2 linked regions of the Bombiscardovia apis genome follow. The protein of the gene in region 2 interacts with the protein of the main gene of each other region in a pairwise test. Links are inferred from orthologs where the notes say so. Each region holds a gene or a part of one and is shown on either strand. Other genes may lie near its edges.

What was found.
Region 1: the proteins of uvrB (region 2) and R8377_RS03450 interact in binary tests that used the Escherichia coli proteins (3 or more experiments, as listed by UniProt). The link is inferred for Bombiscardovia apis from one-to-one orthologs.

The regions. Positions count from the first base shown.
Region 1 is NZ_AP026800.1:907,483-921,859, reverse strand. What follows is about bases 11,203-14,331. They hold R8377_RS03450 (excinuclease ABC subunit UvrA), read right to left. Parts: upstream 13,991-14,331; coding sequence 11,414-13,990; downstream 11,203-11,413. Other genes in these bases: aroQ (type II 3-dehydroquinate dehydratase), read right to left, coding at 13,993-14,331; pyrG (CTP synthase), read right to left, coding at 11,203-11,317. In the rest of the region: R8377_RS03505 (16S rRNA (uracil(1498)-N(3))-methyltransferase), read right to left, coding at 1-220; R8377_RS03495 (TrmH family RNA methyltransferase), read left to right, coding at 681-1,529; R8377_RS03490 (uracil-xanthine permease family protein), read right to left, coding at 1,921-3,216; R8377_RS03485 (metal-sulfur cluster assembly factor), read right to left, coding at 3,379-3,894; Fe-S cluster assembly sulfur transfer protein SufU, read right to left, coding at 3,917-4,531; R8377_RS03475 (SufS family cysteine desulfurase), read right to left, coding at 4,590-5,861; Fe-S cluster assembly ATPase SufC, read right to left, coding at 5,914-6,693; Fe-S cluster assembly protein SufD, read right to left, coding at 6,695-7,921; Fe-S cluster assembly protein SufB, read right to left, coding at 7,923-9,377; more of pyrG, read right to left, coding at 9,656-11,202; more of aroQ, read right to left, coding at 14,332-14,377. UniProt on the Escherichia coli protein: The UvrABC repair system catalyzes the recognition and processing of DNA lesions. UvrA is an ATPase and a DNA-binding protein. A damage recognition complex composed of 2 UvrA and 2 UvrB subunits scans DNA for abnormalities.
Region 2 is NZ_AP026800.1:781,734-798,348, forward strand. What follows is about bases 1-2,947. They hold uvrB (excinuclease ABC subunit UvrB), read left to right. Parts: upstream 1-391; coding sequence 392-2,503; downstream 2,504-2,947. Other genes in these bases: coaE (dephospho-CoA kinase), read left to right, coding at 1-344; R8377_RS02950 (TerC family protein), read left to right, coding at 2,589-2,947. In the rest of the region: more of R8377_RS02950, read left to right, coding at 2,948-3,587; pyk (pyruvate kinase), read left to right, coding at 3,743-5,185; R8377_RS02960 (NUDIX domain-containing protein), read right to left, coding at 5,294-5,893; R8377_RS02970 (ANTAR domain-containing response regulator), read left to right, coding at 6,158-6,790; polA (DNA polymerase I), read left to right, coding at 6,826-9,723; R8377_RS02980 (Nif3-like dinuclear metal center hexameric protein), read left to right, coding at 9,823-10,749; R8377_RS02985 (MFS transporter), read left to right, coding at 10,759-12,084; R8377_RS02990 (RCC1 domain-containing protein), read right to left, coding at 12,093-15,437; R8377_RS02995 (RCC1 domain-containing protein), read right to left, coding at 15,643-16,615. UniProt on the Escherichia coli protein: The UvrABC repair system catalyzes the recognition and processing of DNA lesions. A damage recognition complex composed of 2 UvrA and 2 UvrB subunits scans DNA for abnormalities.

The sequences.
Region 1 (14,377 bases), 130 kb from region 2 along the record:
CTTCCACCAATCCCGATTGCGCGTCGCGAAGGACGGCCTGGATACGAAGACCAGCGCCGTCTGAAAGCTGCAACTGATCGCCCTCGCCCAAGCGCATGGCCTGCAAGGCATGTTTGCGCACATGCTGTGGAAGGGTTAATCGCCATCCGGTATGAAGTTCGTCAGTATTGACCGGCGTGTCATCGCAAGTGGGATCAAACAGAAAAAGCGGATCAGTCATACTCACCAGATTAACCGCAAGCCCCGAACTCAAGCCTCAAATCCCTCTCCAGTCCTCTCGTCATCAATTTTGGGCACTTTCTCACGCTATGCAAACACTGGACAATGCGGGCGCGTTAAAAAGTGCCCAAAAAGAAAATATATGCCGCACCTGTACGAGGGCGACACGCTGACCGGTTAGTTTTGTGCATTCGCGCTCGCTAGGTGGTATAGTGTATATGTTGCAAATTGCACTGTCCGGGTGGCGGAATGGTAGACGCGCTAGCTTGAGGTGCTAGTGCCTATTTATACAGGCGTGCGGGTTCAACTCCCGCTCCGGACACAAGGTTTTTCGAGATACTCTTCTTTTCTTTCATGTCCTGCTACGGCAGGCTCTCTCCCCCCGCAGGTAGTCTCCTAACTCTAGAATTGTAGAAGACGCTTCGACTATGCATATACACTCGGCAACGAAAGGGCATTCCATGCGCATTGTGCACATTGACTCTATAGACGATGAACGTTTGGATGCTTACACTCATTTGACTGAGCTACAACTGCGCAACCGCTTAGAGCCTGAAAAGGGACTCTTCATCGCTGAATCTCCCAAGGTCATAGACCGCGCTTTGGCCGCCGGAGTTGAGCCGATCTCCTTCCTCGTCGAAGAGCCTTGGCTGGAGGGAATGACGCAAACGTTCGCTAGCGTTGAAGAGCGCTGGGGGCAGGATGTTGCAGTGTACGTGGCTTCGCCCGAAGAATTGAAACTCATAACTGGTTACCGCCTGCACAGAGGGGCCTTGGCAGCTATGCGCCGGTGGAAACTGCCCACTGTCGAGCAAATATGCTCCGGAGCTAGGCGCGTGGCAGTGATGGAAAACATTGTGGACCATTCGAACGTTGGCGCTTTAATGCGTTCGGCAGCAGCGCTCGATATTGATGCGGTCTTGGTAACTCCCTCTTGTGGAGACCCCCTCTACCGTAGGTCTGCGCGTGTTTCTATGGGCACCGTTTTCCAAGTGCCGTGGACACGCATTGGGGGCGACGACCCGGAACTTTGGCCTGCAGCAGGCCTAGCAGAGCTCAAACAGCTGGGTTTCACCACGGTTTCGTTAGCGCTGCGAGACGATTCACTCTCCCTCGACGAATTAGTCGGGCAGATGCACGATGGGCGTATCGATAAAGTTGCGCTCATTTTCGGAACCGAGGGCGACGGACTTTCAAAGGAAACCATAGAAGGAGCCGACCTGACAGTTCGTATCCCCATGAGCCACGGAGTCGATTCGCTCAATGTGGCCTCTTCCTCCGCCGTGACCTTCTACGCAACCCGCATCTAACCTTCTGTTTCTTTCCGAACTCTACTCTCCAATCATCAGCGTGTAAGCCCTACTCCCAGCTTGCAATATTAATTTTGGGCACTTTCTCACACACATATATCACCTTGCCGGGTTAGAGCGTGAAAAAGTGCCCAAAATTGAAAAGCGGGCGACTGATCGTTGGAATTACAGGTTTTTGCTTAGCGGATTATATTTTGGGCACTTTTTCACACTTGCATACGATGCAATTACTTCGCGGTGTGAGAAAGTGCCCAAAATTGCTACAGAGACCGGTTGAGCTGTAGCTGCAGCGGACGAGAAATGAGTTTTGGGCAGATTCTCACACTTGAGTTCCACGGGGAGACAGGAAGCGTGAGAAAGTGCCCAAAATCGTTTAGCTCGTCAGAATAGGTTAGGGCTTGGGGGTGATGTAGTCGTTTGAGTCGATGCTACCGCGGAGATTGCCGAGAGCTTTGAGGCCGTGGTACATGACTAGCGTGGCAACCGATCCGATGGCAATGCCGTTGAAGGAAATGCCCTGAATAGCGAAGGTGAAGTCAGCGATTCCGACAATCATAACTACCGCGCCGACCGTCATATTGACCGTCTTACCGAAGTCAACCTTGTTTTCGACCCAGATGCGCACGCCGAGCATACCAATCATGCCGTAGAGCAAGGTGGTAACTCCGCCGAGCACTCCCCCAGGAATCGTGTTGATGATAGCGCCGAACTTGGGGCACAAGCTCAGCAGGAAAGCGAAGAAGGCTGCGCACCAGTAGGCGGCTGTGGAGTAAACCTTCGTAGCAGCCATGACACCAATATTTTCTGCATAAGTGGTAGTACCTGAACCGCCGCCAAGACCTGCGAAGAAAGTGCCCAAGCCGTCTGACAAGAGAGCGGTACCAATCTGATCGTCATAATCGCGGCCCGTCATGAGCGCTACCGACTTGACGTGGCCAATGTTTTCGGCAACCAAAACCAAAACCACCGGAATAAACATGGCCAAGACTGTGAAATCAGCTTGGGGCAGGTGGAACTTGGGCAATCCGAACCAAGCAGCTTCACTGACGGCAGTGAAGTCGACCTCGCCCTGGATGACGGCGAAAATATAGCCTACGACTACACCTAGGAGAATGTTGAGTCTACCGATGAGACCTTTGAAGAGGACTGATATGAGCATGACAGCCAGCAGCGTCACCAGAGCAGTAACTGGAGCCACCTGGAAGTTCTTCCAAGCAGAGGGAGCCAGATTAAAACCGATGATTGCTACGATAGCGCCAGTCACCGTCGGCGGCATGACGATGTCAATCCACTTTGCTCCAGCATAGTGGACGATAACGCCGATCAGTGCTAGCAGAGCACCCGTCACCATGATGCCGAAGGAAGCGACAGCGAGGCCCTTGTGGGCGGTGGTGACTGCTACAACAGGGGCTATAAAACCAAAAGAGCTGCCAAGATAACTTGGCAGCCGATTAGCGTTTAATAACAAAAACAGCGCTGTAGAAAGCGCTGTAAAGAACAATGTGGTTGACGGATCAAAACCAGTCAATATTGGAACTAAGAAGGTCGAACCAAACATGGCAATAACATGTTGAGCTCCAATACCTGCGGTTCGCGGCCAAGTCAGTCGCTCATCAGGTTCAACCACTTCGCCTGGAGCTAACGATTTGCCGTTTCCATGGAGTTTCCAGCCCTTGAAGATAGACATGCGATGTGCTTTCTTCTCATTCGCCGTGCCGGTCACGGCGGACCGGAAACCCCATATTATTACAAAAAGCCGACGAAGTGCTCTCAATTAGTTAGACCGTAAAGCCTGTAAACACTTGCGACACGCCATGAAAAAACAGTAGTCAGCAAAGACGCATATCACTCAGTCTGCAATGGGCAAATTATCGACATCAAAACCTATAGCAGCCAGCTGTTCCTTGCCTTCAGGAGTTATCATGTGTAGCGACCAGCGAGGCTTCCAAGTCCACTCAATCCGAAACTCCTCGACAAGACCAGCCAGCATCTGCGCGCACTCGTCTTCAATCAGATCCGTCAGCGGACAAGCAGGAGTGGTCAAGGTCATAGTGATGATAGCCCGACCTTGCTCATCGATCTCAACACCATAGACAAGGCCCAAATCCACTACATCAATACCTAATTCGGGGTCAATCACCTGGTGAAGAGCTTCGCGAACATCTTTAGCCGTGGCCCGCCCGATCTCGTCAACAGCCCTGAGAGGGATTGCTTCGGCTCCGAGCGTACTCATCTGCGAAAGAGCTGCCTCGTCAACGATAGAGGACGAACTTCCACGCTCTCCTAGACCGGAAGAACTTGCCTGCGAATCCGCTTTATTTACTGAATCTTCTACCGGTAATGAACCTGCGACATCCTGTTCCATTGCACCATCCGCTTTCTTGTTGTTACCGCTCACACTCATCCTGCTGACCATCAGAAGCCTGCGCATTGCTGCCCATCTGAGTCAGGGCTTGAGCTACAGATGCTTTCATGCCCTCCCAACCCAGCAGAGCGCATTTAATACGCATAGGATACTTCGAAACACCTTGGAATACCACTGCATCTCCCAAAGCTTCATTTGCTGCTTCGTCTTGCAACCCGGCACCGCGAGACTCCATCAATTGACGAAAATCGCCAGCCAATTTCATGGCCGCATCCACGCTCTGCCCTTGGACCAAATCGACCATAATCGACAAGCTAGCCTGCGAAATAGAACAGCCCTGCCCATCCCAAACAATACGTTCGATGCGGTTAGGCCGCCCGTCAGAACCGTCGGAAACTTCAACATGGATGGTAGCCGTATCGCCACAAGTGGGATTAAACTGCTGAGACTGCGCCGGAACACAATACTCATGCTCGCCCTGCAAGGTTGTCTGCGCCTGCGAAGCGGCTACAACAGGACCTGTACTCGACTGCTCAGCCAGTTCAATCCGCCCGTGGGGGTGCTTGGAAGCGTCCAGAATGACCTCTTGGTACATCTGTTCCAATTCCTGCTCACTCATGCCATAATCCTCTGCCATGCTCACCAACCTACCTGCATCCCTAGTCCTGTATCAATAACTGAGCTTGAAGTGAACGCTAGGCTTTGAAAAAGGCACGAACCGCCGAAACTGCTTCGAGCAGCCGGTCCGCTTCGTCAAGCGTGTTGTACACTCCGGTAGAGGCACGATTGGAGGCAAAGACACCAAAGTGACGGTGCACAGGCTGAGCGCAATGGTGGCCAACTCGAATAGCGATACCGCGCGAATCAATAAATTGCCCCACATCGTGCGGATGGACGCCTTCGACTTCAAAAGATACCGTGCCGATGCGGTGCTCTGGGCTCTTGGGGCCTAAAATACGCACCCCTTCAATGTTTGCAAGCTGAAGCAGTTCGGCAGTCATCGAACGCTCGTGGGCCACGATGCGGTCAAAACCAACCTCGCGCATCCAATCGGCCGCAACCCCAGCCGCAACAAGCTGAGCCACCGGCTGCGTACCAGCTTCGAAGCGGGCCGGCGGTGCCATATACTGCGCCGGCTGGTCGATGAAAGCCAGCTCAACCATCGATCCACCAAAATTCGCTGGCGGCAAGGCCTCTAGCAATTCGCGCTTGCCGTAGAGAAAACCGACACCGGTAGGCCCATACATTTTATGGGCACTCCAGACCGCAAAATCAACATCGAGCTGGTGGAAGTCGACAGGCAGATGCGGCACGGACTGGCAGGCATCCAAAATGACCATAGCACCGACTTCGTGAGCCCGACGAACAATGGGTTCCAAGTCCGTAATTGCACCAGTCACATTGGAGACATGGGTTACAGCCACAAACTTCGTGCGCTCAGTAATGACCTCATCGGCTGTATCTGAGCGAATACGGCCTTCGCTATCTAGCCCAAACCACTTAAGCTGGGCGCCTGTGCGTGCACACAATTCTTGGAAGGGCAACAGCACCGAGTGATGTTCGGCCTGCGAAACCACCACTTCGTCGCCAGGAGCCAGGGCAAATCGCTGAGCCTGCTGCCCTCCCCTACCCAAGCTAGCGTTACCAAAAGCAGTTGCGAGTAGGTTTAGGCCGCCAGTCGCACCAGACGTGACTACAAGCTCTTCTTGACCGGGCTGTGAGGAAACACCAACCAACTTCGCAACTTGAGTGCGCGCCTGCTCAAAAGCCAGCGTAGAACGCGCCGCCAGCTCGTGAGCTCCCCTATGAACACCCGCATTATCTTGTTCGTAAAAATGTGACTCCGCTTCGATGACGCTCATAGGCTTTTGCGCAGTCGCTGCCGAGTCCAAATACGCTAGAGGGTGGCCGTGCACCTGCTGTTTGAGAATCGGGAATTGCTCACGTATATATGCGAGATTCTCCATGACTGCCACCCTCTAGTTGTATGCGTCAACTACGAATACTATCCAACACTCATTAAGCCAGTGCAGATTCGGAATCAGAACCCTCCGGCAAGTACTGGTCGTAGCCGCTTTCTTCCAACTCGTCAGCCAATTCAGGGCCGCCAGTCTTTACAAACCGCCCTTCCGCAAAGACGTGGACAATGTCGGGCTTGATGTACTTCAAAATCCTCGTGTAATGCGTCACCATCATAATGCCCAAGTCAGTATTGTCTTTGGCGCGGTTAACTCCCTCTGACACGATGCGCAGAGCGTCCACGTCGAGGCCAGAATCAGTTTCGTCCAAAATAGCAAACTTGGGCTTCAAAATCTCAAGCTGAAGCACTTCGGCCCGCTTCTTCTCGCCGCCCGAGAACCCCTCGTTGACCGAACGCTGAGCAAACTTAGGATCCATCTTGAGGCGCTTCATAGCCTCGTTCAGATCCTTAGTCCAGGTACGGATAGGAGGAGCCTGACCGTCAATCTCGGTCTTAGCAGTGCGTAGGAAGTTCGTCATAGAGACACCGGAAACCTCTACCGGATATTGCATGGCTAAAAAGAGACCGGCCTTAGCACGCTCATCTGCCGTCATCTTGAGCAAGTCTTCCCCATCGAGCAAGGCTTGGCCGGAATCGACAATGTACTTAGGATGACCTGCCAGCGTGTAAGCCAAGGTAGACTTACCCGAACCGTTAGGCCCCATAATAGCGTGAGTCTGGCCCGACTTCATGGTCAGATTAGCGCCTTTAAGAATTTGCTTGCGACCTTCCTTGGTCTCAACGGAGACGTGCAGGTCCTTAATTTCGAGTGTTGACATCTTACTTACCCTCCAAAACGTGCTTCATATCTTCGCTCTCGCCTTTGGAGAGCCTGCGGTCAATCACATCCATCAAATGGCCTGCCACGCTGGGCACGCCGATTTCTTCGACCAACTCGCCAAAGAAGCCCCGAACTACCAGCTTGCGAGCATCCTGCTCTGAGATTCCTCGGGATTGCAGATAGAAGAGTTCTTCTTCTTCAAAACGCCCCACCGAACTAGCATGACCAGCACCGACAATGTCGCCGTTTTCAATCTCCAAGTTTGGTTCGGAATCAGCAACAGCGCCCGGGGTCAGCACCAAGTTACGGTTCAGCTCATAGGAATCAGTGCCCGGCGCCGTGGGCTGAATGAGCGCATTGCCCACCCAAGTCGAATGAGCTTTCACTCCATCAAGTGCGCCCTTGTAGACTACGCGAGACTTACAGTTGGGATGGTTGTGGACCACCATAGTGCGATGCTCCATGTGCTTACCCGGATCTACGAAGTAAATGCCGAGCATGTTGAGCTCGCCAGCTTCCCCGCCGAACTCTTGGTCCATGCGAATACGAACCACATCGCCGCCCAAGGTCACCACTGAATGGCGCAAGGTTGCACCAGCGCCCACGTGAATACGCTGGTTAGCAACTTCCTTAGCGGTTGGTTCCCACTCTTGGATGAAGGTCGTGGAAATATGCGAATCAGCTCCGGTGCGAATTTCAACACCTTCAGCTAAGAGAGCATCGCCTTCGTGTTCTACCACGATATCGGCGTGAGTACGCGCTTCGGTTTCTATCATCAAGTGAAGAGAGTCTAGCTGAGGACCGCCGCCCACAATCTTGACCAATACCGGCTGGTCAATCTCACCAGAAAGCTTGATAACCTGCGACTGCTTATTGCTGGCCCACTCTACTGCCGAGACCTTATCGTTGGGCTTTTGCACCGTTCCAGAAGGCTCCTGCCCCATTTCAACAGTGCTGAGTGAAACTTGGCTAGAATCGACCGTGCTGCCGTCTATCATGGTCACCGTGCAGCTAGTCTTACCAGAAGGCTCAAAGACTTGGTAGAACTCCTCTAAACGCTCTACCGGTGTAAAGCGCCAGTCTTCCTGCTTGCGCGTTGGAATGGCGTAATCATCGGGGTTGAAGGAGCGAATAGAGCGATCCGCACTCGAAGGCATACGCGCTGGTGCTGCGTAAGGATCAGCGCTATCGTCCTGAGGCATTTGAATTTCTGCTGTTGTGCTCATATCAGCCAACCGATCCTTCCATTTGCAGCTCGACTAGACGGTTAAGCTCAAGAGCATATTCCATCGGCAGTTCGCGAGAGATGGGCTCGACAAAACCGCGAACAATCATGCCCCGGGCTTCTTCCTCACTCAAACCGCGGCTCATCAGGTAGAAGAGCTGATCTTCGGAAATCTTCGAGACCGTAGCCTCGTGAGACATGGTCACATCGTCTTCGCGCACATCCACGTGAGGATACGTATCAGAACGAGAATAATCATCGACCAAGAGCGCATCGCACACTACCGACGAAGAGGAGTGCTCAGCGCCCTTAACAATCTTGACCAAACCGCGGTATGCAGCACGACCCAGATTACGAGAGATGGACTTAGAAACGATAGTTGAAGAAGTGTGCGGGGCCAAGTGAATCATCTTAGCGCCCGTATCTTGATACTGTCCTTGTCCGGCAAAGCCCAAAGACATAGTCTCGCCCTTGGCATAGGGCTCAGCCAAAATGCAAGCAGGATACTTCATAGTGGCCTTAGAACCGATGTTGCCGTCGACCCATTCCATCGTGCCGCCCTCACGCACGTAAGCACGCTGGGTTACTAGATTGTAGACGTTGTTCGACCAATTCTGCACGGTGGTATAGCGCACGCGAGCATGAGGCTCAACAATAATTTCCACGATTGCGGCATGCAGCGAATCAGTCGAGTAGATAGGCGCGGTGCAGCCCTCTACGTAATGCACGTATGAGCCCTCGTCAGCGATAATCAAGGTGCGCTCAAACTGGCCCATATTGGGCGTATTAATGCGGAAGTAGGCCTGAAGTGGTATGTCAACATGCACGCCCTTGGGTACATACACGAACGAACCGCCAGACCAAGCAGCCGTGTTCAAAGCCGCAAACTTGTTGTCATCTGCGGGAATGACGGTGCCGAAATACTTCTTGAATAGCTCAGGATGCTTCTGCAAGGCAGTGTCGGTGTCCATAAAAATGACACCCTGTTCTTGAAGATCCTCACGAATAGAGTTGTAAATCACCTCAGATTCGTATTGAGCGGCCACACCCGAGACCAAGCGCTTCTTCTCAGCTTCAGGAATGCCTAAACGGTCATAGGTGCTCTTGATGTCTTCGGGCAAATCTTCCCAAGACTGGGCCTGTTTATCGAGCGGTTTGACGTAATACTTAAAATCTTGCGCATCGAAACCGCTTAAATCCACACCCCACTTGGGCATGGGCGCATCGACGAATGCCTTGTATCCTTGCAGGCGGCGCTCTAGCATCCACTCCGGCTCGTGTTTATCTGCTGAAATGGCGCGCACAACATTCTCGTCTATGCCCTTCTTCGCAGCTTCACCGGCAGCGTCGGAATCATGCCAACCGTAGTTGTAGTCACCAAACTGAGAAAGAATCTCATCGTCTTGTTTGATTTTGTCTTCGTTGACACGAGAGCGGTCAGCTACGTACTGACTCATTTCGACATCTCGCGTCGTATCCGTCTGCTTCGAGCTAGTACTCACGCCTGCGGACCTCCTAACACTCTTTGGCTACTACAAGAGCAACCGAGCTGATACTCCAAGAATACTGGTCTACCGTACAAACCGCTAGCGCGAGGGACTGTGAAATAACTTACCTTTGCGAGTTTGTTATTCTCATGAGCAGCTTGGCATAAGCAAACGCCCGCTGCCATGCACCTTCTGCAAGCAACGGACGTTGACATGAACTCTTATGAAAGGAGCTCAGACGCATTCATTTAGTGTCGGGCAGCTTCATGATCCAAGCTAGCCTTAACCAAACCTGCGAACAGCGGATGCGGCTTGGTTGGGCGAGACTTGAACTCTGGATGCCCCTGCGTACCAACATAGAAGGGGTGAGTACCTTGAGCAATCTCAACAAACTCGGTCAGCTCACCATCTGGGCTGGTACCCGAAATCTTGAGTCCAGCCTCATTCAAGCGCTGCTTGTAAGCTACATTCACTTCATAACGGTGACGGTGACGTTCGCTTATCTCAGTGGAACCGTAAAGCTGGGCTACAAGAGAATCATCTCGCAAAACAGCCGGGTAAGCACCCAACCGCATAGTGTGCCCCATATCGCCGTCGCCATCCACAATGGACTTTTGCTCTTCCATAGTTGCTACTACGGGGTTGGCGCAGCCTGGCTCAAACTCAGACGAATTGGCATCTTCCAAGCCAAGAGCATCACGAGAGTATTCAATGACCATAGATTGCATGCCCAAGCAGATGCCCAAGGCTGGTAACTGGTGCTCACGGGCATAGCGCAGAGCACCTATCTTGCCGTCGACTCCTCGCGATCCAAAACCGCCGGGCACCACGATACCGTCGATATCTCGTAAGGCTTGCTCTGCACCAGACATGGTTTCGCAATCATCAGCAGTGACCCACTTAACATTGACCTTGGCCCAATTAGCGAAGCCTCCGGCCTTGATGGCCTCAGATACAGACAGGTATGCGTCAGGCAGATCGATATACTTGCCGATAATGGCAACATTGACCTCGCGCTTGGGGTGGTGCACGCGTTCCAGCAGATCATCCCACTCAGCCCAATCGACGTCGTGGAAGGGCAGACCGAGCTCGCGAACCACGTACGCGTCCAAACCTTCGTCGTGCAAAATCTTGGGTACGTCGTAAATCGAAGGCGCATCTACACAGTTGACAACACCCTCGGCATCGACATCGCACATCAAAGAAATCTTGTCTTTGACGGAATCAGTCAGGGGGCGGTCGGAGCGCAAGACGAGCGCATCTGGCGCAATACCCAACTGACGAAGAGCCATGACCGAATGCTGAGTTGGCTTGGTTTTGAGCTCGTGAGCCGCCGCAATGTAGGGCACCAACGAGACGTGAACGAACATGCAATTGTCGGCACCAATATCTCGGCGGACTTCGCGGGCAGCTTCCATGAAGGGCTGAGATTCGATATCTCCGACCGTACCGCCAATTTCGGTAATGATGACGTCCACATCGTCGCCAGCTTGAGCACGCATGCGGCTCTTAATCTCATTAGTGATGTGGGGAATGACCTGCACACACTGGCCTAGGTACTCGCCAGCGCGCTCCTTACGCAAGACCGACTGGTAAATTTGGCCAGTAGTCACATTGGCTTTTTGCGTCAGGAAGATGTCAAGGAAACGCTCATAGTGACCGATATCTAAATCGGTTTCAGCCCCATCTTCAGTCACGTAAACTTCGCCGTGCTGGAAGGGGTTCATAGTGCCGGGATCGACGTTAATATAAGGGTCAAGCTTCTGCTGAAGTACTCGAATGCCACGGCTGCGTAAGAGCCTGCCGAGGGAGGAAGCGGTTAAGCCTTTACCGAGAGATGAGACAACGCCACCGGTGACGAAAATGTGCTTGGTAACGTGCTCTTGAGAATTTCCATGTTGTTTAACCATGGAACTTCAGCCTATCAGCTCTTGTAGACCTTTTGGGCTCGTTCGCTCAATGATAGAAAGCAAAAAGCTGAGAGCTGTTCTTACAGCTCAAAAAGCTTATGACACGCCCAAATGTTGAGCCAAATACCTGCCCGTAAGACTGCCCAAGTTGCCGGCAATTTCTTCTGGAGTGCCGGTGGCAACGATACTGCCGCCATCTTGGCCTCCGCCGGGGCCCATGTCAATCACGTAATCCGCGTTGGCAATCATGTCCAAGTCGTGCTCAATGAAAACGACAGTAGCCCCGCCATCTAGTAAGCGCTGCAAAACAGCGATGAGAGTACGCACGTCGAGAGGATGCAGCCCAGTAGTGGGCTCGTCCAAGATGAAGAGAGAATGCGACTGCTCTTTACCCAGCTCGTTGGAGAGCTTGAGCCGCTGGGCTTCCCCGCCCGAGAGCGAAGGCGTGTCCTCCCCTAGCTTCAGGTATCCAAGTCCCAAGTCGCACAAGGTCTCGAGTGAGTGGAAAATGCGCTTGCCCAAAGACGATTGCAGACCTTCACATACCTCCTTGGCCTGAGCAACATCCATATCTAGCATGTCAGGCAGGCTTATAGGCTTTGGATGATGCTCAGTTGTAATCGTCACCTGTCGAGCCTCATCCTTATAGCGAGAGCCTTGGCATACCGGGCAAGTGATGGTCACGTCAGGCAAAAACTGCACATCCAAGCTGATTTGGCCCGTACCATCGCACTGAGGACAGCGCAAGGAACCTGTATTGTAAGAGAAAGCCGACACGTTGAACCCTAAACGCTTGGCAGTAGGGGTCGCAGCAAAAAGCCGACGCAGCTGGTTCATAATCGCAGTGTAAGTGGCAATCGTTGAGCGCACATTGATACCGATTGGAGAAGAATCTACCAAGCGCACACGAGTAATGCCAGCAGGATCAAACTGCTTGACATGCGCAGGCAGAGGCACATGCTCGCTCTGGGCTTCAAGAGCCGGCAGCAGGGATTCTAAGACCATAGTCGTCTTGCCAGAGCCAGAAACCCCAGTCACAGCAGTCATTCGACCACGAGGAATCGAAACATTCAAAGGATGAACTGTGTGGAGTGAATCAGTTGTCATGCGCAACCACTGATTTGTCGCACCGCCACCACGAGTGCGCTCGGAAGGTAAGAGCAGGCGCTTACGAACCAAGACCGGTTCTGTGGCTGACAAGAAACCAGCTATACGAGAATCTGAATTATGTGCAATCTGCTCAGGCCTGCCTTGAGCTATAACTTGACCGCCTAAACGGCCAGCGGCCGGACCCATCTCAATAAAGTAATCAGCAGCTTTCAGCACTGTAACGTCATGGTCTACAAACACTACCGAATTACCTGAAGCCAGCAAGTCGCGCATGACCCCTATAAGTCCCTCAATATTCGCAGGGTGCAAACCAGTTGAAGGCTCGTCGAGCACATACAAGACACCAGTAGTCTCGTTGCGCACCGCCCTCGACAGCTGGGCACGCTGGCGCTCGCCGGTCGAAAGTGAAGCCAAAGAACGGTCCAAAGTCAAATACCCCAAACCGAGTTGAAGCAAGCGCTCTCCCATATCTTCGAGCGTTTCCACCAGACTTTGGGCCATCGCTTGCATGTCTTGAGGTAAGTCAGGCACTACAGTGAGTGCCCAAGTCGTAATGTCTTGCAAGGTCCAAGCAGTAACTTCGGATAAATTGTGATCCTGGATGTGCGGGGCTCGCGCTGCTGGATTGAGCCTGCTGCCCATGCAATCTGGGCAGGTACGCTCAATTAAGAATTTAGAGACTTTGGCCAGTCGTTTGTCGTCGCTAGCTCGTTCCAGCTCTTTTGTGACGGTCAAACGCGCATTGCGGAAGGTAAAATCGAGCTCGTGGACACCCTTGACTGAGGTGATAGTGATATGCTTCTTTTCCTCAGGGCCATTGAAAACAATATCTCGTTCCCAATCGCTCAAGTCTTTCCAAGGCACATCTGTACGCACACCGAATTCACGGACTATACCTGGCTGCACGTTAAAACCAAAAGTGCGCCAAGGCACAACTGCCCCTTGGTCAATGCTCAGATTCTCGTCTGGAACTAGGCTGGCATCATTGACTTCGCGGATGGTGCCTGTTCCTTGGCAGGTTGGGCATGCTCCCAAAGAATTAAATGCCAGCTCTTCAGCCGAGGGCGGCTTGACCTGCGCTCCGCAGACCGGGCAGTCAAAAGGAATTTCAGCAGCGACCTTCATCGTGGGTGGCACATAATGCCCATTGGGGCAGCGATGGGAAGCCAGCCGCGAAAACATGAGTCGTAAAACGTTCAACAGCTCAGTTGAAGTGCCAAAGGTTGAGCGCATCCCACCAACTCCCGGCCGTTGACGCAAGGCCAGCGCTGGCGGAACGAAACGGACAGCGTCTACCTGGGGTTTCTGCGCCTGTGTCATTCTGCGGCGCGTGTAGGTTGAGAGTGCATCTAAATAGCGGCGCGAGCCCTCCGCGTACAAGACACCTAGAGCCAATGACGACTTGCCGGAGCCTGAAACCCCAGCTATACCCACCAACTGGTTGAGCGGTACTCGTACGTCGACATTCTTCAGATTGTGTACTCGCGCACCGAGGACTTCGATGACTTGAGGAACATTAGAAGATTGCTCAGAATCTTGATTCCTAGACCGCTGCAAAGACATAGTTAGTCTGCACTCTCTCGCAAGGTGTGGGCCACCGATTCAAGAGCTAGCTTGTAGCCGTAGAAACCCATGCCGGTAATGGTTCCAGTAGCAACTGGAGAAATAACGCTATGCCGCCGGAAAGCTTCGCGTGAGGCAGGATTGGAGATATGAACCTCAAGTAAAGGCAATCCTGCACTAGTGACCTGGGCTGCGGCATCAGCCAGACCGTAGCTGTAATGAGTAAAAGCCGCCGGATTCATCACAATTGGCGTGCCCTGATCCACGGCTTCATGCATCCACGAGATGACCTCGCCCTCGTCATCGCTCTGGCGTACTTCTACCTGCAAGCCAAGCTCACGCCCCCAGTCTTGACAGTCCAGCCGAAGGGTTGCCAAATCCTGGTGA
Region 2 (16,615 bases):
TTTATCAAGAAGCTGCCCGCTTAGAAGAGCCTTGGATGGATACTGCCAGTGTTGTCGTTCACGACGTTCCACTGCTGGCAAGTGTATATCAAACAATTCCGTTTTCTTTTGATTTCATCATTACGGTTGAAGCTCCCGAGACTACCCGAATTGCGCGGATGGTGAACGAGCGGCATATGACGCAGGCTCAAGCTGTTGCAAGAGTGGCGAATCAAGCCAGTCAAGCGGACAGGGAGCGTTTGGCTGACATTGTTATCGATGCCTCCCAGCCTATCGAACAAATGTTCGACTGTGTTGATAGAATATATGTACAATTACAGCAGCAAGCTCAACTGCGTCTGTAGTTAAGGGTGCTGGGCACTGACTGTTGGAAGAGGAGCTAAGGAGTGGCATGGGGTTTAATATAGAACGTACGGAAAAACCGTTCGTGGTGAAGTCACCCTACCAGCCGTCCGGTGACCAGCCTCAGGCCATCAATGAGCTGGCCAGTCGAATTGAAAACGGCGAAAACGATGTGGTGCTCATGGGTGCCACGGGTACTGGTAAAACTGCTACTACGGCTTGGATGATTGAGAAGTTGCAGCGTCCTACGCTAATTCTGGAACCTAACAAAACGCTGGCTGCTCAGTTGTGCGCTGAATTCCGTGAGCTCATGCCCGATAATGCTGTCTCGTACTTCGTCTCCTACTACGATTACTACCAGCCTGAGGCCTATATTCCTCAGACTGATACGTATATCGAGAAGGATTCCAATATCAACGACGATGTGGAGCGTCTGCGGCACGCTGCCACTGCAAATCTCTTGACTCGCAGGGACTGTGTGGTTGTCGCCACCGTCTCCTGTATTTATGGTTTGGGTACTCCTGAGGAGTATGCGGGTCGTATGCTCTTCTTGCGTGAAGGTCAGCAGATAAGTCGAGATGAGCTCTTGCGCCAGTTTGTGAACATGCAATACAAGCGCAACGATATTGCTTTTACTCGTGGTACTTTCCGCGTGCGCGGAGACACAGTCGAGATTATCCCCGTATACGAGGAACTGGCTGTACGCATCGAGTTTTTTGGAGATGAAATCGACCGTATATCGACTCTCCATCCCTTAACGGGTGATGAAATAGCTCACGAGAGCGAAGTGCATATTTTCCCGGCTTCTCACTACGTGGCCGGGCCTGATCGTATGCAACGGGCTTTGAAGAGTATTAAAGAAGAGCTTGACTGGAGGGTTGGGCAGCTACGCAAGGAAGGCCATGAGCTGGAGGCCCAGCGTCTCACTATGCGTACCACTTACGACTTGGAGATGCTCACTCAAATTGGCACCTGTTCAGGAGTTGAAAATTACTCCCGTCATTTCGATGGGCGTGAGCCAGGAACAGCCCCGCATACGCTTCTAGACTTCTTCCCAGACGACTTTTTGCTGGTCATCGACGAGTCCCATGTGACGGTGCCTCAGATTGGTGCCATGTATGAAGGCGATGCTTCTCGTAAGCGTACCTTGGTTGAGCATGGTTTCCGTCTGCCTTCCGCTATGGATAACCGCCCGCTGAAATGGCCAGAATTCCTGAACAAGGTTGGACAGACCATATACTTGTCGGCAACTCCGGGCGATTATGAGATGGGCTTGTCTGATGGGGTAGTGGAGCAGATTATTCGCCCCACGGGCCTGCTAGACCCTCAGATTGAGGTTCGCCCAGTCAAGGGTCAGGTTGACGACCTGTTAGCAGAGATTAAGGATCGCGTGGCCAAGCACGAGCGTGTCTTGGTAACGACTCTCACTAAGAAGATGGCTGAAGACCTCACAGACTACTTGCTTGAGCGTGATATCAAGGTGGAGTATTTGCACTCAGATGTTGATACCCTGCGCCGCGTTGAGCTCTTAAGGGAACTGCGTGAGGGCAAGATAGATGTCATTGTTGGCATCAACCTCTTGCGTGAGGGCTTAGATTTGCCTGAGGTATCGTTGGTGGCCATTTTGGATGCTGATAAGGAAGGTTTCTTGCGCTCCTATCGCTCACTTATTCAGACTATTGGTCGTGCGGCTCGAAACGTATCAGGCACAGTCATCATGTATGCAGATGCGCAGACCGACTCCATGAAAAAGGCTATTGACGAGACGGACCGCCGCCGAGCTAAGCAGATTGCTTACAATAAGGAGCACGGTGTCGATCCCAAGCCACTGATTAAGAAGATTTCTGATGTCAACGATATGTTGGCCAAAGAAGACATTGACACACAGACTCTTTTGGAGGGCGGTTATCGCAATGCCGGCAAGGCTGGAAACTCACACTTGGGAGTCCCCAGTTTTGACAAGGACGAGGCTGACAAGCGTCATCAAGAGATTCTGCAGGCTGGTCTACCAGCTCAAGACTTGGCTGATTTGATTCGTCAACTTAGTGATCAGATGCATACCGCCGCTGAGCAGCTGCAATTCGAACTGGCAGCTCGCCTACGAGACGAAGTACGCGATTTGAAGAAGGAACTGCGGCAGATGGCGGAAGCCAGCAAATAGCAGTGTGGTTAAAACATTGGCTATGTAATACAGCAGACAGGGCTCAATGTGGGCCCTGTCTTAAATGGCATATAGAGTGAAAGCTATGTCTGAGACCCCTCTTGCCTTTATGGTTATAACCCTGATTGTTCTCGCCGTATTCTTCGTTGTTGACTTGTTTGTCATCGGCCGTAAACCGCATGTGCCCTCTACTAAAGAGTGTGTGCAACACATTGTCTTCTTCGTTGCAGCTGCCCTCATTTTTGGGGCCATACTCTGGCTTATTGCCGGCCCTCAGTCCGCTATTGAATTCTACTCTGGCTGGCTCACCGAATATTCGCTCAGCATCGATAACCTCTTCGTATTTGTCATCATCATGAGCAACTTCGCCGTGCCTAGAGACCTGCAAAAATATGTGTTGAGTGTGGGAATCACTATAGCGTTGGTCTTGCGGGGCATTTTTATTCTTGTCGGCGTTACGCTGATTACCAAGTTCACATGGGTTTTCTTTATCTTCGGCGCTTTCCTGCTTTATACTGCTTTTAAAGTTGCCAAGGGCAACGATGGTGAGGAATACCAAGAAAATGCTTTCGTTACCATGTTGCGAAAAGTAATGCGCATCAGTGATGAATACGACGGCGAACACTTGCGGGTCAAGCGTGGGGGAGTGACCTATTTTACCCCTATGTTGGTAGTATTCCTGGCCATCGGTACTACGGATGTTATGTTCGCCTTTGATTCGATTCCTGCTATTTTTGGTCTGACTCACGATCCCTTCATTGTCTTTACCTCCAACGTGTTTGCCCTACTGGGTCTTCAGCAGCTCTACTTCCTTTTGGGCGCCATGCTCGACAAGCTGGCTTACTTGCCCATAGGCCTATCAGTGGTATTGGCCTTCATTGGTGTCAAGCTTATACTCGAAGCACTTCATGGTAATACCTTGCCCTTTATCAATGGCGGCAAGCCGGTTACTGCCGTTCCTGAAATTCCTATCTGGCTCTCTCTGGCGGTGATTGTAGTGTCCATAGGAGCATCTGCTATTGCCAGTTTGATTAAGGCTCGGCGAGATAACATGCCTAGGCTGCAAAACGATAAAAAAGCTTAATGTGTCGCAAAACCGTTGCAAATAAACGATTGTTAACGCTAACAGTTTTTTGGGCTTTCAGTCCGCTATTCCGCGTAAAGTTGAGCATGTGGATGTCGCAGAGCCTCTTCTCTGTGACCAGAAACAATTCAAAGGAATAGGTAGGCAAGCAGGATATGCGCAAAGCCAAGATTGTAGATACTATCGGACCAGCTACCGAGTCGCTCGAAGGTATTACCAAGCTCGTTGAGTGCGGTATGGACGTGGCTAGGCTCAACCGTTCGCACGGCACCCCCGAGGATCACTTGAAGGTGTACAACAACGTGCGTGAAGCCAGCAAGAAGACGGGGCGCAACGTAGCCGCTCTGGTCGATCTTCAGGGGCCAAAGATTCGTTGCGGTTGGTTTAAGAAGAACGCTGAAGGCGAAGACAAGGTCAATCTCAAGGCTGGCCAAGAATTCATCATCACCACCGACGATGTCGAAGGTGACGAGCACATTACTTCCACTACCTTCAAGGGTCTACCCGGCGACTGCCACAAGGGTGATCCCATCCTGATTGACGACGGCAAGGTGCGCCTCGAAGTCACTCAGGTTGAGGGCAATAACGTTCATACCAAGGTCATCGTTGCTGGCCCGGTTTCCTCCCACAAGGGTATTAACCTGCCCGGCGTGGCTGTGAGCCTGCCTGCATTGACCGAGAAGGACGAGTTCGATTTGCGCTGGGGCATCAAGACTGGTGCAGATATCATCGCTATGTCCTTCGTGCGTTTTGCAACAGACATTGACCGTGCCCATGAGATTATGGATGAAGAAGGTCGCCGTATTCCGATCGTTGCTAAGATCGAGAAGCCTCAGGCTGTAGAAAACCTCGAAGAGATTGTCAAGACCTTCGATGGCATCATGGTTGCCCGTGGTGATATGGCTGTGGAAATGCCGCTCGAAGAGGTGCCTCTGGTGACCAAGCGCTGCATCGAGCTGGCCCGTCAGTATGCCAAGCCTGTCATCGTGGCTACCGAAGTGTTGGGCACCATGACCCATTCGCCAATTCCTACCCGTGCAGAGGCTTCTGACTGCGCCAACGCCATCCTCGACGGTGCAGATGCCACTATGACCTCCAATGAAACGGCAGTGGGAGACTACCCAGACGTAACCGTCTCCACCATGTCTCGCATTTCCGAGTACGCCACAACTCACGGCTTCGATCGCATTCCCGCCATGAAGGACTTGGATATGTCCAACGCTGGCGCTGTGTCTTCGGCTGCTGTGGACTTGGCCGACAAGCTCGATGCCAAGGCTATCGTTGCCTTCACTCAGACCGGTAACACTGTGCATCGCGTTTCTCGCGAGCGCCCGGCCGCTCCGATTTATGCACTGACCAGCAACGAGCATACTTTCCACTGGCTGGCTCTGTCTTGGGGCACTGAGGCCTTCCTATGTGAGCAGGATTACCACGGCCTGAATCGTGAATCTCTCATGGCTTACATGGACAAGACCCTCAAGGGTGCCAACAAGCTCGCTGACGGCGACAAGGTTGTAGTGCTCAGCTGCGCCCAGGGTGACCATGCCCCCGGCTCCACTGACTCCATCTATGTTCACACCGTTGGTGAGGCTCAGTAAGGGTCTAAACTAGGGCGAGTGTTTATCGTCCGAGGGGTGGCTGTCTTCTTTCTTTGGAAGGCAGCCACCCCTTCTGCTTAATGCAGGTCTTGTGGATCTCTTGAATCTTTATGAACGCTCTAAATCACCGAAACCGGCCTTGGTTCGCAAAATGGCGATGACCGTTTTAGCGTCAAGAATCGTGCCGGCAATGACCATATCGTAAGCTTCGTCAATACTCACTAATCGCACGTCGTGGTGGGGTGTCTCTGGTCCCAGCTTTCCCCGTTCGACTTGAGTTAGGTCTTGCGCATAGAAGAGCGCGGTGTGTTGGTTAGAAAAGCTGGGTGTGTTGATAAAACGCTCAAATTGGGTGAAGCTTCGGGCCTCGTATCCTGCTTCCTCCCGCAGTTTGCGTTGTGCAACCTCTAGGGGTCTCTCAGAACTGTCGCGGGGGTGTCCTGCTGGCAATTCGAGGGTCCAACGATGTGTGGGCAGGCGGTATTGTTCTATGAGCGCAATCGTGCCCTCGTCTGTCATCGCCAGCACCGCGATGGTGTCGCCTGTGCTCTCATTGAGCATGGTACGTGTAAATTGCTTGTTCTGCGCGGACGCGTATGTTACTTGATCCACGCTAAAATAGTGGCTTGCCAACACTTCTTTGCGATCTATCTCTTGCACAGGCGCTGTCCTCCAGGGATCGAAACGCCGGTATATCTGTTGAGTCATATTGCTCTCCTTTGAGATATAGGCTGTAAACCTATAGTTCTATTTTAGTTCTTCGACTTCGCTAAAAGCGTGAGCAACACGGCGACTGTTGTTCGTCGTCCAAGTGTGCTACATTCTGACAAGGAAGCGATTAGCCCCCGTATCCCAATTGGTAGAGGAAACGGCCTCAAAATCCGTGTAGTGTGAGTTCGAGTCTCACCGGGGGCACGACACACGTGAGCTTCCGTTCAAGGCACCACAATAATGAGCCCGAGCGGGATTGTAATGGAAACGAGGTTGGCATTGGCTTCAGAGGACAAGGCATACGAGGAAGAATCGGTCAGCCGCACGGTAGTTGTTGCTGAAGACGAGGCTTTGATTCGTCTCGATACTGTCGAAGCTCTTGAAGATGCTGGCTACGAGGTTGTTGGTCAGGCCGCATCTGGTCAAGAAGCGATTGATCTTACTCGTGAATTCAAGCCAGACGTTGTGGTAATGGATGTCAAGATGCCTGGAAAAGATGGCATCGAAGCAGCAACCGAGATTGGCCAAGAGAATTTGGCACCTGTCGTCATGCTCACTGCCTTTTCTCAGCAAAGCTTGGTGGAAAAGGCTGCTGATGCTGGAGCTATGGCATACGTTGTAAAACCGTTTGCACCGGAAAAGCTTTTGCCTGCTATTGAGGTTGCAATTTCTCGCTTTGATCAGATTAATGCGCTTAAAGACGAAGTTACTGATATGAAGTCTCGTTTCGAAGCTCGTAAGCGCGTTGATCGGGCCAAGGGTCTGCTCATGGAAAACATGGGACTCACCGAATCTGAAGCCTTCCGCTGGATTCAGAAGACATCGATGGATCGTCGTCTGACCATGCAGGAAGTCGCCGATGCTGTTATCGCCCAAGTCCAAGGTGATAATTAAGGCACTACTACACAATAGGCCGAGAGGGGCTGGAGATGAGCGAGTCAACACATTCGACTAACACTAAGGGCCCTCTGCTGATAGTCGACGGTCACTCGTTAGCTTTCAGGGCTTATTATGCTCTGCCTGTTGATTCTTTCACAACCTCTGAAGGGCAGCCCACTAACGCTATTTGGGGCTTCGCGGTCATGCTTTCCGAGGTTATCGAAGCTGAGCATCCTTCCCACATGTGCGTGGCTTTCGACATGGCTGGCGGCACTTTCCGCAGTAAAATGTTGCCTCAATATAAGGGTACGAGAGACGCTGCTCCTGAAGACTTGATTAGTCAGTTGCCGCTCATTCAGAAGTTCTTACAGACTCTAGGCGTGAGCTATATTGAAAAAAAAGGTTACGAAGGCGACGACATTATGGCAACCCTCGCGACTCAGGGTGAGGAAGCTGGCTATCGTACGCTGGTGCTTTCTGGCGATCGTGATGCTTTCCAATTAGCAGACGACAACGTGACTGTACTTTTCCCCGGCTACCATTTCCGACAGCTCAAGCGCATGACACCGGAAGCTATTGAAGAAAAATACCACGTTAGCCCGCAAATGTATCCTGATTTAGCTGCTCTGCGCGGTGAGCAGTCAGACAATATTCCTGGCGTTCCTGGTGTTGGCGACGCTTTTGCTGCTCGTTGGCTCAACGAATACGGCAGCCTTGAGGGCATTTTTGCTCATGCAGACGAGGTCAAGGGCAAAAAAGGCGAGGCCTTACGCGAAAGCATTGAGCAGGTAAAACTCAACCGTAAAGTCAACGCTCTGGTCTGCGATTTAGACTTGGGAGTGAACGTCGACGATCTTACCTTCGGGCACATTCACCTCGACGAAGTCACCGCCTTGTTTGACCAGCTCGAATTTGGCTCCCACACTCGCAATAAGATGTTGAAGGGCTTCAAATGCGTTGAAGACTTTGACGATCCGGCAGTTCCGGCTGATTTCAACCAAGAAGCGGGCATGGATTTTCATGATCCTGAGCGCGATGAAATCACTGATGTGGCCTCTTTCGAAGCGTGGTGTCAGGAACACCTGCCCAGTGCCGAGCATTCTCAATCGCTAGCAGAAGCCATGCCAGATGCAGCTCCGGTTATCGAAGCAGCGGGCGATGGGGTGAAAGCGGCCCAAGCTGAGGAAGTTCACTGCCCAGATTTAGGCAAAGAAGTGTGGTATTTGCACGCGCAAGGCCAGGCAAAGCCGGGAGATGCCAAGCTAGAAGAGCTGGTATTCTTAGCCCCTGATGCTCACACCGTCTTAGTGCATGCCGACGATTTAGATGCTAGCATGACTGCCAGTGTGCAGGCTGTTATCGATAGCCGGGTGGGCTCATGTGTAGTTCACGGATATAAGGAACATATCCACTTGCTGGAGGCTGCCGGCCTGCGTATGCCCATGCCGCTCTTTGATACAAAACTGGCTGGATACTTGGTGGAGCCTGACTTCCACGCAGCCGACTTGGACCAGGCTTTCTCGCACTTCTTGCAGGTGCCGATGGACGAAAAACCAGAGGTTGAGCAGGGCGCGTTAGATTTCGGAGATGGTCAAGATGAGGCTGACGAGTCGCTGTCTCAAGATCAGATGTGCTTGCGTCGGGGACTCTATGTGCAGCTCTTAGCCAATCATCTTGAGCCCTTGATTATTAAGCGCAAACAGTTCAATCTGCTGCGTATTATCGAGATGCCCACCTCCACCGTGCTCGCTCAAATGGAGCGTCAGGGCGCCAAGGTAGATACCAGCCGTTTGAAAGAGATGGGTGACCAGTTTGCTGCCGAGGCCCAAGAAGCACAAGACATAGCTTGGGATAGGGCGGGAGACAAGGTCAATCTTCAAAGCCCCAAGCAGTTGCAAAAGGTACTCTTTGAAGACATGGGCTTGAAGCCTACTCAGCGCACTAAGAATGGTTCCTATTCGACTGCTGCAGCAGCCTTGCAAAAGTTGTATTTGACATCTGTCAACAATGTGCGGGCTAACGACTTCTTGGGAGCTCTCCTGCGCCACCGGGAGACCAACAAGCTCAAGCAAATTGTGAACTCGTTGATGGATGCAGTCAATCAGCGCGATGGGCGTATTCACACCACTTTTGAGCAGACAGTAGCGGCGACAGGTCGCTTGAGTTCGGTCGAACCCAACTTGCAGAATATTCCCAACAAGAACGCTGCAGGCCGTGAAATTCGCTCAGCATTCGTGTCTGGCGACGAGTTTGAGACCCTGCTCAGCTGTGATTATTCGCAGGTTGAGCTACGAATTATGGCTGACTTGTCTGGCGATGAGGCGCTGATCGAAGCTTTCAAGTCCGGAGCCGACTTCCACAAGTACGTGGCTTCTTTGGTCTATCAAACATCGATGGACGAGGTCACTTCCGATCAGCGTTCACACGTGAAAGCCATGAGTTACGGCTTGGCTTACGGTCTGTCGACCTACGGTTTGGCTCAGCAACTTAATGTCAGTCCGGCTGAGGCAGACATTTTGCGTTCCCAGTATTTTTCGACCTTCGGCAAGGTTCACGAATACTTGGAGTCGTTGGTGGCCGACGCGCGTGTGAAGGGCTATACGGAGACTATCTTTGGTCGCCGCCGCTACTTCCCGGGGCTCAACTCCAAGCGTCGCCTGACCCGCGAAGCAGCCGAGCGAGCAGCATTGAATGCCCCTATTCAGGGTTCAGCGGCCGACATCATGAAGATTGCCATGATTAAAGCACAGCACGCTCTGAGCGAGGCTGAATGCAAGAGTCATATTGTCTTGCAGATTCACGACGAATTGGTTGTAGAAATGGCTCCGGGCGAGGTGGAGCAGGTGACTACTATCGTCAAAGATGCTATGGAGCATGCTGTTGAGCTGGCAGTGCCGCTCGATGTTTCTACCGGTATCGGCTCAGACTGGCAGCAGGCAGCCCACTAACCTACCTAACTGGCAGTGTCGTTTCTTAGCCCTGAGCCTACGATAGGCTTGGGGCTAAGCGCTAGAGGCCAGTAAACCAGTGGAAGGTTGTGTGAACAGATGGGGCAAGCAATGCAAGCGGAAACAAGCGTGAGTTTGGGCAAGGCTGTAGAAGTACTTGAGCAGCTTTATCCCCTGTCCTATGCCGAAGATTGGGACCATCCGGGCTTGATAGTTGGAGAACCTAGTTGGCCAGTGAGTACAATATATTGCGCGGTCGATCCTACACTTGAGATTATCGACGAAGCCATCGCTGCCGGCGCTCAGCTCTTGATTTGCCACCATCCGCTCTTCTTCCGCTCTATCAACAACGTTTCGGGCTTTGGTGTGCATGGAGCAATCGTCAATCGACTAGTGGAGGCTCACTGCGGGTTGTGGGTGGGCCATACGAATGCTGATGCGGCGGTGCGAGGAGTAGCACAGGCCGCCGCTGATGCTTTTGGCCTCAGCGACCAGCGTCCCCTGCAAGCGGTGGCCTTTGACTCTCACGACTGGCATGCTCAAACTGGCAATGAGCAAAGCGTTGGTTCGGGCCGAGTTGGTCGTTTAGCAGAGCCGACGAGTTTGCGTGACTTTGCCAATAGAGTAGCGGCTGTACTGCCAAAGACCGAGTTAGGAGTGCAAGTGGCTGGTAGCCCAGACGCTATGGTCCAAACGGTTGCAGTATTGCCCGGCTCTGGTGATTCCATGTTCGACGATGTGAGTGCCAGCGGGGCAGATGTATACGTGACTAGCGACCTGCGCCACCATCCAGCCACTGATGCCTACCAGCAGGCCCAATATGAGGCCCGATTGCGGGGGAGTACAGGCCAAGCCTCGCAGGTGAAGCCTCTGCTCATAAATACGCCCCATTCCGCCATAGAGGGACTATGGTTCAGGTATGCCAGCCAAGACATTCATGCTGCTATAGAACAGGCCACCGGGGCTAGGCTCAAGGTGCAAGTGAGCACCCGCTCTACAGATCCCTGGACCTTCACCGCAGGCTAGGGAGGCATAATGGTCCACAATCACCACAGCGAACTAGTAGGTTCAGCTTGGCAGCGAAATGTATCCTTGCTGGTTGTGGGACAATTCGTCTCAATATTTGGATCTAGTCTGGTGCAGTATGCCATCACTTGGGATATGGCTCTGCGTACGAACTCTGGCCTAGTGGCCATGCTGGGTTTTCTGTGTGCTAACTTGCCGCAAGCCTTCATGTCCCTCTGGGGCGGCAGCTTGGCAGACCGTTATCCAAAGCGTCTGCTTATCAACCTGCCCGATGCTTGCACTGCCATATTGTCGCTCGGTTTGGCCTTGGCTTATATGAAGGATTTTGTGCCCATCTGGCTGGTTTGTGCTGTCTTGTGTGGGCGTTCGCTAGCGGCAGGCATCCAGTCGCCAGCCGTGGATTCATACTTGCCCCAGCTGGCTCCCAGTTCTCGCTTGATGAAGGTCAATTCCATAAACGGCACCCTGCAATCTGCCATCGCTATCTTGGCCCCAGCCTTGAGCGCTGGCCTGATTGCTACCCTCCACATGCAGGCTGTGCTCATGGTTGATGCTGTGACCGCGGCCATCGGAATTGGTATGCTCCTGCTCATTCGTCAGCCCGCCCAAGCAGTGGCTCGCCAAGCTAGCGACAATACTGACCTCCCTGACAGTATCGAAGCCGAAGAATTAGATGCCGCCCTAGGCACGCCGCTTTCCGCAAGAGCCGGTATCAAACAGGCCTTCCAATACTGCCGTACCCACTCAGCAGTAGGCATGGTGCTGGTGACGTATGCTCTCTGTTTCATGCTTACGGTAGCTCCCGGAGGCCTCAATGCGGTATTCGTAGGTCGCAACTTTAGCGCTGGCTCGCTCGACATATTCGGCATCCACCTCACCAATGCAACAGATAAACTCGGTTGCATCGAATTACTGTACGGCTTGGGCGCTGTCAGCGGCGGCCTACTGATGACCGCTTGGGGAGGCTTCGCTAAGCGCCTGCGCTCTATGGGCTTCGCTATGCTCTGGCTGGCAGTAGCTGACATTGTAATGGCTTGCGCGGCCCCGAATCTCACCGGCTCATTCTGGCTCTTCGCCCTAGCCTACGCGTCCACCGGTTTCATATCACCGCTCCTACTCGCCCCAGCCTCCACCCTCATACAAGAGCAAGTATCGCCCGCCATGATGGGTCGCATTTTCGGCCTCCTCAATGCTGTACGCACCCTAGCCCTGCCCCTGGGCCTAGCTGTAGCCGGCCCTCTCTCCGACGCTTTCCCCATCGCTTATATTTACATTGCTGGCGGCATCGTCTCAATTCCCATCAGCCTATGGGTACTGCGCTCGCGGGTAGAGTGACCCGCGAATTAAGCCCGAGACAGCTTTGTATTCGCTCTTTTCTTCCGCTGTGCCACGTAGGCCGCGTAAGCGAAACTTGCGCTAAGTCCGAGCGTAAGAGCGAGGCTGGCGCTGATGCGTTGCAAGGGTATCGTTCCGGCAGCAGGTAGGGTGTAGTGGTAGGTGTAGTTCAGCGTGTAGTCAGGTTGGCTGTACCCACCTAGGCTCCAGTGAATGTTGGTATTAGTCGTACCTGCTGGGTTGGGTGCGGTGTGTGTTTGCCAGCTGTTGGTGTTGGAGTTCCATACGGGTGTGTCGGTGTCGGTCGTGCGCATGGTGAGTCCGGTTACAGTGAGTTTTTGTAATGCGCTTGCTTCCGCCGGCTTGGGGTGGGGGTCGGCGTCATCGTTGCCTTGCCCGAGTTTGCCGAGGGTATTGCCTCCCCAGGTGTAGGTGTGGTGGTTGCGGCTGATTGCCATTGCATGACTATCGCCCGTGCCGATGCGTTTGCATTCTGGCAGCAGCGCGCTGGCGGTGAGGTCGTTGGGGGAGTTGCTGCTGGTGATGCTGGTGTTGTCATTGCCGAGCTGGCCTTTCGCATTGTCTCCCCAAGTGTATACGTGGCCGTTATTTGCCAGTGCTGCAGAGAAGGAGCCTCCTGCGTTGATGGCGCTGATGCTGGCAGGTAGACCGCTGGCCGAAGTTAGGTCGGTGGGTGTGGGGTCGGTGCTGATGGTGTGGTTGTGGCCGAGCTGGCCGAGGTTGTTGTTGCCCCAGGTGTAGAGGTGGCCGTCGCTTGCTAGGGCGAGCGAGTGCTGGTCTCCGGCCGCGACATGGACGATGTTAGCGGGTAGTCCGCCGGCGGCGCTTATGTCGACGGGTGTGAACTGAGCATCGCTGGTTCCTAGACCTGTGGTGGTTCCTAGTTGGGCGAATTCGTTGCTACCCCAAGCGTAGACGTGACCGCTGCCGCTTACTGCTAGGGCGTGGTTGGTGCCTGCCGCCAGCTTTCGAATAGAGGAGGGTAGGCTGCCGGCGGCGCTGATATCTACGGGGTTGAGCACTGGCATGTACGTGCCGGCGTTGGTGGATATGCCCAGTTGGCCGGAAGCGTTGAATCCCCAAGCGTAGACATGCCCATTGGAGCTGACTGCGAGTGAATAGTCGGTGCCTGCGGCTACTTGAGTGATGGTTGTGGGGAGCTTGCCGAGCGCGGTGAGATCGATGGGGGTGTCTTGGGCGCTAGTATTGCCGTTGCCCAGTTGGCCGGCATTGTTGCTGCCCCAGGCGTAGACATGATGGTCGCTGCCGATGGCGAGCGAGTGGTTGGCGCCGGCGCTCACCTTGAGCGCGCGGACCGAGTCGGGCAGGTGGACCCGGCCGGGTGCGGAGTGGGGCTTATTGTCGCCGTGGCCTTGGCCCAGAACGCCTCGCTCGTTGCCGCCCCAGGAGTAAGCGTTGCCGTCGGAGCCGATGGCCAGGCTGTGAGAACTGCCGGCCGCGACTTGGGAATACGTAATCGTACTCGGCGGGTCCGGGGCGCCGATGTTCACCAAGTCCCCGCCCTTGGAGGGGCCGTAGATGGGAGAGAGGGTGAATTTGTATTCCTCCCAGCCTGCGGTCAGTGTCATATTGTGGTCAACGGTATCGCCGAAATCCCACGGCTCGCCCGTGTCGGTGTACCAGCCGGTGAACCAATGATGCTCCCAGGCCGGGGTGGTAGGCCAATCCAGTGTTTTGCCGCTGTCCTCCTCGATCTGTTGGTCGGGTGGGGCAGTGCCGGGCGCTCCACCTAGCTTGAACTGTACGGTGTAGAGGTCGAGGTAGTGGAGCTGGTAGGTTTCACTGGGTTGAGTACCGAGTCCGACCAGACTCCAATCCACTTTAATATCAACCGTCGTACCCGGAGTGCCAGCCGGAACTTTACCCGACCACGCATAGGTTGTAGGATTTTTTGTTCCACTGGTAGTAACACCATCGATGGTGACCTTATCAATATTGACGGCACCACCCACACGAACAGCAGAATCATAATAGGCTACAACTTTGCCATCGCCTAGTTGACCATTATCATTACGGCCCCATGCGTAAGTGTTGCCATCGCTTCCGATTGCAAAAGAACTTACGTCGCTAGCAAAAACTTTGGTGAAGGTGATTCCTGCTGGTACAGTTACCAAACTCGGAGTTGTTGCAGCGTACATATAGTTTCCTGAGGGGAATCCGGCTATGCCTAGAGCTCCCCACCAGTTTTGGCCCCATGTGTAGACTTTGCCATCGCTGCCGATAGCGAGAGTGTGCCAGCCGCCACGAGCCATGCTTTTAATGGTTACTCCTGCCGGCATGCTTACGTTCACGGCTACTGGTGACACGTACTGTCCGGTGGTTGAACTGGTGGTCAGCGTGCCGTCTCCGATTTGGCCCCATTGTGTAGCGCCCCATAGGTAGGTTTTGCCGTTGCTGGCTGTTGCGTAGTCTGTCCAATTGCCGGATACTATGCTAGTAAAACGGTATCCTGCTGGAGGGTTGATAGCCCTAGCCGTGGCGCTGTATCCTCTAATGCCTCCGTTTGCCATCTGCCCATGGTAGTTGCTGCCCCACACGTAGACAACGCCGTTATCTCCCAAAGCCATTGATGCAAGATATGGAGCTTGGAGGCTGGTGATACGCACTCCGCTCGGTATGCCAACAACAGGAGTTGGGCGTAGCCGCATAGCTGTATCGCCCACGCCGAGCTGACCGTTGCCAGTAGGCTCTCCAAAATCCCAACCGTTGAAAAAGTCATCGTTGTTGCCCCAAGCGTAGACTCTTCCGTCATCTCCAATGGCTTGGCTATAAGCGTCAGCCGCGTTGACATGGGTGAATTTATTCACTCCAGCTGGAGGTGGCACAAGAGTGGGGAGGGAACGGTTGGTGGTATCTCCCAAGCCGAGTTGGCCTTTGTCATTGCGACCCCATGCGTAGACATTACCTTTGTCATCTAAAGCTAGGGAATGCTGATCATAACCGGCGCTCACTTCAACGAATTTCGTGTTTGCTGGCATGGTGATTGGTGCAGGTTTGAGATGCGCGGTGGTGCTACCATCGCCCAGCTGACCAAAGGAATTGTCTCCCCAAGAGTAAGCTTTACTATCACTATCGAGTGCGACTGTGTGATAGTGCTTGGAATCCAAAGTTGTGAATGTTATTCCAGCCAATGTCTGAGGCGTGATAGTAAGGTCGCTGCCGCCTGTTGCAGATGCTCTTCTTGGGTCGACGCGGAAGTGGGGTGACGCGGGGTCAGCGTGTGCAGTTTGGGCTAGTTGAATAGCCCCCCCCCCAAGGACAATCAGCGCTAGCGCCAAAATGATGGTGCTAGCAGTACGAATGCGGCGCATGTGTTTCCCCTTTAGTGTGACAACAACTGTAGAATTGTCACACTAGTGTTTCTTGAGTTGCATCTGATCCCCATCAAACACAACAATCATATATTTCTTACAAGTCTCACATCAGTATAGCAAAGCGTTGAGCAAGCTTCATAAGTGTTGGCTGATTGCGGTTTGTAAAGTTACTGATTTGTGGGGCTGTGATAGTAGTTGACTGTTACCTTTTTCGTCCTTGTACTCGTTGTTTGATGTTGTGTGCTGTGTAGGCGAGGCTGGTGCTGATTCCTAGTGTGAGGGCGAGGGTGGCGGCGGCTCGTTGGGGCTGCGCGCTGCCGGCTTGGGGAAGGTTATAGGTGTAAATGTATGGCAGGGGGTAGTCGGGTTGGTTGTAGGTGCCTAGTGTCCAGTGAATAGTGCTGGTGGTGGGCCCGGGATTGTGGGCCGTGCTGTGGGTGGTCCAGGCGTGTTGGCTGCTGTTCCAGACAGGGGTGTTGGTGTCTGTGGCGTCGATAGTGAAGCCGGTGACATTCAGCGTTTGTTTCGCGTTGGCGATGGCTGGCTGGGGGTGTGGGTTGGTGTCGCTGGTGCCTTGGCCGAGTTGGCCGTGATTGTTGGCGCCCCAACTGTAGATGTGGTTGGTGTCTGTGAGTGCTGCTGCGTGGTGGCTGCCGGTGCTGATAGCACTGAGCGGGGGTAGGGAAGTGTTGGCGCTGATGTTAGTAGGTTGGTTGCTGTCGGTAAGGGTGTTGTTACCAAGTGTGCCGTTATTGTTGGCTCCCCATGTGTAGGCTTGCTGGCTGCTGGTCAGAGCTATGGAGTACTGGTTGCCGGCTTGTACTTGATTGATAGTTGCGGGGAGTAGGCTGCGAGCGGTGAGATCAACCGGTGTAGGCCCTCCTGACTGTGTGGGGTCTCCTAACTGACCACGAGCATTCGAACCCCACGAATAGGTGTGGTGGTTGTTGGCTAGGGCTAGGTTATGGTCTTGGCCAGCGCTGATTTGACTGATGGTATCGGTGAGGAGGTTGAAGTCAGCGAGGTCTACTGGGATGGGTTGGGCGGTAGTGCTGCCCAGTTGATTACTGGTACCTAATTGTCCTGCTTGATTCGTGCCCCATGACAAGACGTGGTGGTCAGAGGTCAGGGCTAGAGCGTGGTTAGGACCGGCGCTGATAGCGACCACGGTATCG